DNA from 2 places in the Shewanella zhangzhouensis genome. Region 1 is predicted to be linked to the other one. Evidence: predicted binding sites of a transcription regulator. Region 1 holds the regulator's gene; the other holds the start of a gene.
The links. Region 1 encodes MetJ, which represses methionine synthesis genes. Its sites were predicted from a motif close to TAGACGTCTAGACGTCTA; they were not measured.
Positions count from the first base shown of each region.

Region 1 (3,415 bases):
GAGGAAAGCCACCACTTCTTTTTCGCCGCCCACCAGCTCAAAACTCAGCATAGCGCCAAAGCCTTTTTGTTGCCGTGCGGCTATCTCATGGCCAGGGTGGTCCGCAAGGCCCGGGTAATACACCTTGCTCACCTGGGGGCTGTTTTTCAGCACTTCCACTATGCGCTGGGCATTGGATTGATGCTCGCGCACCCGTACGCCCAGGGTACGGATACCACGCAGGGTGAGATAACTGTCAAAGGCACTGCCGGTAAGGCCCAGGGTGTTGGACCACCAGTGCAGGGTCTCGCCCAGTTCGGCATCTTTGGCAATCACGGCGCCGCCCACCACATCGCTGTGGCCATTGATGTACTTGGTAGTGGAGTGAATCACTATATCGGCGCCCAAAAGCAGTGGCTGCTGCAAAATGGGCGACAGGAAGGTGTTGTCCACCACCACCAGTGCACCAACTTTGTGGCTGGCAGCACTGATGGCCTGAATATCCACCACCCGCAGCAGCGGATTGGATGGGGTTTCGAGCCATACCATGCGCGGCTTTTGGGCAATCACGGCCGCCAGCGCAGCATCGTCGGTCTGGTCGACCACGGCCAGCTTAAAGGCCCCTTTTTTGGCAAGGTTGGTAAAGAGGCGATAGCTGCCACCGTAACAATCATGGGGCACGACCAGAAGATCGTCCGGCCCCAGAAGGCTGGTCACCAGGGTAATGGCGGCCATGCCGGTGCACGTTATAACGCCAGTCGCACCCTGTTCCAGCTCGGCCAACGCCTCGCCCAGAATACAGCGGGTTGGGTTACCGGAGCGGCTGTAGTCGAATTTGCGCGGATTCTTGTGGCCATCGAAGGAATAATTGGTCGATAAATAGATGGGAGGAACCACGGCACCGTGCTGGGTGTCGCTCTCTATGCCCTGACGCACCGCTATGGTGGCTGCTTTGCGCTGTGTCATTTTGTACTCCTCCGATGTTACTGCACGGAAATAAAGATGTCTGGATGGCTAAATTTACCTAAGCACCGGCAACAGGTCAATAGGCATCAAGACGTTTAGACGTCTAAACGTAAGAAAATCTGTTGATGTTTAGGGTGATTTCGCAGCAATAATTTGACTGTAGTTTGTAAGGGTTTAAAATCTCCTGCGAATTTTGGAATAAACAGGTGAGTCAATGACTGAGTGGAATGGCGATTACATCAGCCCCTATGCTGAGCACGGCAAAAAGAATGAGCAAGTGAAAAAGATCACCGTGTCTATTCCTTTAAAAGTGTTGAAGATCCTCACTGACGAACGTACCCGTCGCCAGGTGAACAACCTTCGTCACGCCACCAACAGTGAACTGCTGTGTGAAGCTTTTTTGCATGCTTACACCGGCCAGCCACTGCCAAACGACGATGATCTGTCCAAGGACAAACCCGACTCCATCCCATCAGAGGCGAAAAAACTGATGGATGAGATGGGCATCGAATGGGAAGACATGGAATAACTCTCCCAGCTGTATATCACAAGGACCCGAATGGGTCCTTGTGTCGTTTCTGGAGTCGCTTTTGATGTTTCCCGACCTCATCACCCTGGTCCTTGCCCTGCTGATTATCTTCAGTGGTGCCCTTATCCAAAGCCTGATTGGCTTTGGTCTTGCCGTGGTTGCCAGCCCACTGCTGTATCTGGTTGAACCCGAACTGGTGCCCGTGCCCGTTATTCTGATGGGCTTCTCCATTGCCCTACTCACTTTGCTCAGGGAACGCAGCGCTCTGGAGTTTGCCGGTCTGCAATATGCCCTGCTTGGACGCATTCCTGGGGGTATTCTGGGTGCCAGCCTGCTGCTGATGGCCCCACAATCCATACTGGGACTCGCCATTGCCGTGATTGTAGCGCTGGCCGTGATGCTGAGCCTGATGAAAATCAGCGCTCCCATCAATCGCCTGACCCTGTTTATCGCCGGCACTGTGTCCGGTGTCTTTGGCACCATAGCCGCCATTGGCGGCCCACCGATGGCGATTCTGCTGGCCGGTAAAGACCCCAATAAATTCCGCGCGGCCCTGTCGGCATTTTTTATCTTCAGCTCATTGATAGCCTTGAGTATCCTGGCCTTTGCCGGATTGGTTACTGTGGCGCAGCTCCAATGGTCAGTCATACTGTTACCCGCGGTATTTTGCGGCTACTGGGTGGCGGGTCGGCTCCTTGGGCGGGTCGATAAACAAAAAACCAGAGTCGCTACCCTGGTTCTTTGCTCAATCAGTGCACTGGTGCTGGCGACCAAGTCGCTTGTGGTATTGCTGGCCAGCTAATGCGGCGAAGGTGCTGCTTTAAAAGTGATAGGAGCTTTGCAGCACTGCGCCCAGGGTGTCGTTATCTCCCCACATACCGGCCAGATCCAGCTTGAATCCTGAACCTATCTGAAAGCCGGTACCAAACGAATAGAGATCGGCCGTCATATTATTGAGATCCTGACGGTAACCCACCCGCAGCGACAACCAGTCCAGTGCATGCCATTCAGCGCCCAAACGCCAATATTTGGTGCCCTCAAGACCCACAAATTTCTCGTTGTCCATCAAGTCCAGATCTGAACTCAGCTGCCAATTGCCGGTTTGAAACGCGGCGCCAAAGGTGACCATGGGCCCTGCCCTGTAGGTTGCACTGACCCCTTCTGACTCTATGGTATCCAGCTCACGCTCAATCAGGTTGCGGCCCACCAGCCCCAGGGTCAGTCCTTCCATCGGCATCAAGGCAATACCGGCATCCAGGTTAAAGCCCGTGTCATCGTTGCGATAGTCGTCGCTGTCGAAATCACCGGCATCGAAATTGTTGGCGCTGACGGCATAATTAAAACTGTCGAGCCGCTGCAGTTTGGGGGTCAGGCCCACGGTCACGGGCATATTGACTATGGATAACGGCAAGCTGACCGAAAGCGCCAGCTCAGACGAGGCACCAGCAATCACCCGTCCCTGGGAAGTTAAATCCTCCAGCGCAGGGGGTGCTTGTGGGTCCAGGGCTTCCAAAAGCTGGATGTCGGCATCGCTGATATCCGCCACGGCAATGCCATCGAGGTAACTGCGGTAATACACACCCCAGCTAATCCCTTTGGTGGGCATGGCAAAACTGAATCCTATGCCGGCAGAGGCATAAGCGGTATTGCCATCCAGCCCCCGTAAATCACCCAGCAGGGCTTGGCGAAAGCTGTCGATGGCATCCACATCCCCTCTGTCGATTGCCGCATCCAGGCCGTCATAATTATCTTCGAGGGTATCGAACTTGTCTGTCATATTATCCTGGTCAGAGACCTCGGCCCCAAGCACGGGAATAAGCAGCCCAAAGTCCCCTTCGGTGTAACCGGGCAAAGACAGGAGCGCCGGGTTCATCCAGGGGGCCGCCTCCAAACTGGCTGACGCCACACCCGTGCCGCCCAGGGCGTCACTTCGGGCTTCAA
Region 1 is NZ_CP080414.1:3,935,340-3,938,754, forward strand. Features, by position in the region: gene metB (cystathionine gamma-synthase) at 1-945, opposite strand, end outside; gene metJ (met regulon transcriptional regulator MetJ) at 1,160-1,474, shown strand; gene K0H63_RS17350 (sulfite exporter TauE/SafE family protein) at 1,539-2,276, shown strand; gene K0H63_RS17355 (conjugal transfer protein TraF) at 2,295-3,415, opposite strand, start outside.

Region 2 (3,415 bases), 600 kb from region 1:
AACATGCCTTTCACCGGTTTGTCGGTGAGGCTCTGGGCGTATTCGGCCCAGTCGAGTGTCATAGGTTTGGGACGCGACACATCACCGTAAATCAACGGCGGTTTTACGCAGCGGCTGCCATAACTCTGCACCCAGCCATTTTTGGTAAAGCCGACACCGTCGAGCTGCTCGCCAAAGTATTCCACCATGTCGTTACGCTCGGCCTCACCGTGTACCAGCACATCGATACCGAGTTTCAGCTGACGGTCGATGGTATCGCGGCACACCTGTTTGAGCTGGTTATCGTACTCAAGGGCGCCGATTTCCCCTTTACGGAAACGGTTACGCAGGCCACGAATGGCGGGAGTCTGCGGGAAAGAGCCTATGGTAGTGGTTGGCAAGAGTGGCAATTTAAGCCGCTGTTGCTGCTGTTGCTGGCGCACAGGGAAAGCGCTTTGACGCTCAAAATCTGCATTGGTGAGTGCATCCAGCCTGGCGGCAACTGCCGCATCGGCCGCCTGGGCACGCTCAGCGCGGCGGGCTACGCACTCGGCGGCAATGGCAGCAGCATCTGCGCCATTGGGTAAGCTCAGCAGGGTATTGAGGCTTCTCAGCTCCAGCAGCTTCTGTCTGGCAAAGGCGAGCTGGCGTTTAAGTTCAGGCTTAAGCGCGGTTTCCACATCGAGGTCCACCGGTGTGTGCAGCAGCGAGCAGGAGGTAGCGAGCCACAGGCGTTCGCCAAGATCTCTGGCAACCGGCGCAATGCGCTCGGCAATCAAATCAAGATCCGCAGCCCACACATTTCGGCCATTGATAAGGCCGAGACTCAGTATCTGCTGCTGCGCAAGTCTCGGCAGAAAGACCTCCAGCTGCTCAGGGGCAGACACCAGGTCCAGATGCAAACCTGCCACCGGCAGCGCCTGAATAATGTCGGCATGGTGTGCCACAGTGCCGTAGTAAGTGGTCAGCAGCAGCTTAACCGACACGCAGGTAAAGGCCTGATACGCGCTGGCAAAGGCTGCTTGCCAGCTCTCGTCCAGATCCAGCGCCAGCACAGGCTCTTCGATTTGTATCCAGGTCACGCCCTGAGCGGCAAAACGCGCCAGCAGCTCAGCATAGGTGGCGAGCAGCTGAGGCAGCAGACTTAATTTGTCAAACTCACTGCCGTAGGCTTTGGACAAATACAGGAAAGACACAGGGCCCAGAATGCAGGGTTTGGGGTCATAGCCCAGCGCTTTCACTTCTTCGACTTCATCAAACAGCTGGGTCCAGGCGATGGAGAAGGTTTGGTCGGCGTGAAGCTCGGGCACTATATAGTGATAGTTGGTGTTGAAATACTTGGTCATTTCCGCCGCTGCGGCGGCTTTGCCGCTTGGTGCGCGGCCTCGGGCAACACGGAACAGGGTATCCAGGTCGACCTCGTCGCTATCGCGGTGGCGCTGAGGAATCGCATTCAGGGTTGCCGCCAGGGTCAGCACCTGATCGTAGTAGGCAAAGTCCCCCACTGGCAATCGTTCCACGCCGGCATCGGCCTGCCACTGCCAGTGGGCCTGACGCAGTGCCTTGGCCTGCTCGCGCAGCTCATTCTGGGACAACTCTCCACGCCAATATTGCTCGAGGGCGAACTTCAACTCACGGCGACGTCCTATCCGTGGAAAGCCAAGACTATTTAATTGCATATTGTATACCTTCTTGGTTTAATATGAGCACATTTCAAAGAGGAACACCTGTTAAACAATTTTTAATAGGCGTCTGGACGTCTAGAAGTTTATTGTGGTAGTCTTCTGGCAAGCAAACGAATTGCGTTCACGGGCAACATGAACAAACTTCATGTGGAGTAGAGATGATAGAGCTAAGACACCTTCGAACCCTGATGGCACTGAAAGAAAGTGGCAGCCTGGCAGCTGCGGCCAAAAAGCGCTTTGTCACCCAGTCTGCGTTGTCTCATCAGATCAAAGAGCTGGAAACCCGCATCAACTCCCCCGTGTTCGTGAGAAAAAGCAAACCCCTGTCTTTTACTCAGGAAGGCGCCCGACTGCTGAATCTGGCCGAAGAAATTCTGCCTCGGGTGATGGAAACCGAGTTTGTATTGAAGAAAGGTCTGGAAACCGATGCCAACCTGTTGAAGGTGGGTATTGAGTGTCACAGCTGCTTTCGCTGGCTGATGCCGGTCATGGAGGCTTTCAGGGCTGAATATCCGGATGCGGATTTGGACTTGTCCAGCCGGCACCTGTTCGACTCGCTGAACGCACTGGAGTCCGGAGAGCTGGACATAGTACTGACATCCGATCCCGTCCCCGGACATCAGCTGGCTTATCAGCACCTGTTCGACTTTGAAGTGCGCCTGGTGGTGGCCAAAGAACATCCGCTGGCGAGCAAGCACCAGGTACTGCCAAAGGATCTGGCAGGCTTACCCATCATCAGCTATCCGGTACCATTGGAACGCCTCGACCTGTTCCGCTTATTTTTGGAGCCTGCCGGCATTGAGCCCGGTGTGCAAAAAAGCTGTGACCTGACTTCGGTACTGTTTCAACGCATCGCCTGTCAGGATGGTATTGCTGCCCTGCCCAGTTGGTCCATCAGTGAAGCCCAGGGCCTCAGCCTCAGCAGCTTGCGCCTCGGCGCCGAAGGGTTGAAACGTCCTTTATTTGGCGCCTATCGCCGTGGCAGTGCCAATTCCCGCCAAATACAGCGCTATCTTGAATTGGTGGCAGCAGAAGGCCTGGCCCGTCAGCCGCGGTAATGCCATAGCAACACCAGTTTGACGGCTGCAAGCCGTTATTTAGAAAGCATAAAAAAACGCCTGCGATTGCAGGCGTTTTTTATAGAGTTCAGTAAATTACAGCGGATTGAGCAGCAAGCCACGCATCGACAACACCCGGCGCAGTACCAGACCGGCCGAGTTGGGGTTGCGGGTTTGGCGCAGGTTGTGAGCAATCATAAACTCTTCTTTGAGCTCTTCATCGAGGCCGAGTGAGTCAAAGGCTTCCAGCGTCAGGGTTTGCTGTTGGGTATCGATAATTTGCTTGATGATGCCCAGAGGGAATGACTCGTCCGATTCGGCATTGAGATACGCAAAGGCTGTCAGTGCGATCATCTGCCCGAACACACTGAAGAGCGCCAGAGTCTGAACCTCGTCCGGGTCAATATTGTTGCTCACCAGATCTTTGAGACTATCCACCGCCGATGCGGCAATGCTTTCTGTCAGGCGCCAGTACCCCAGGACCAACTTTTTATAGGGCTGCGGCAGCTCATCGAGGCGTTCTTTCAAATAAAAGCTAAAGGCGTAGCGGTAAATGTTCACCTGCCCCAAACGGATCAGCGCATCCTTGAGACTGCGGTTTTTACTGTTATGGGCGCCCCCCACATGTGCGGTGGTGCTTCGCCACAATAGATGCGCCGCCAGTGCCGGATCGCTGGAGACAATATCAACAAC
Region 2 is NZ_CP080414.1:3,335,255-3,338,669, forward strand. Features, by position in the region: gene metE (5-methyltetrahydropteroyltriglutamate--homocysteine S-methyltransferase) at 1-1,658, opposite strand, end outside; gene K0H63_RS14615 (LysR family transcriptional regulator) at 1,823-2,722, shown strand; gene K0H63_RS14620 (HDOD domain-containing protein) at 2,819-3,415, opposite strand, start outside.
Region 2: a site for MetJ is predicted at 1,733-1,750, ahead of metE (5-methyltetrahydropteroyltriglutamate--homocysteine S-methyltransferase). Genes of this name have one in related genera too.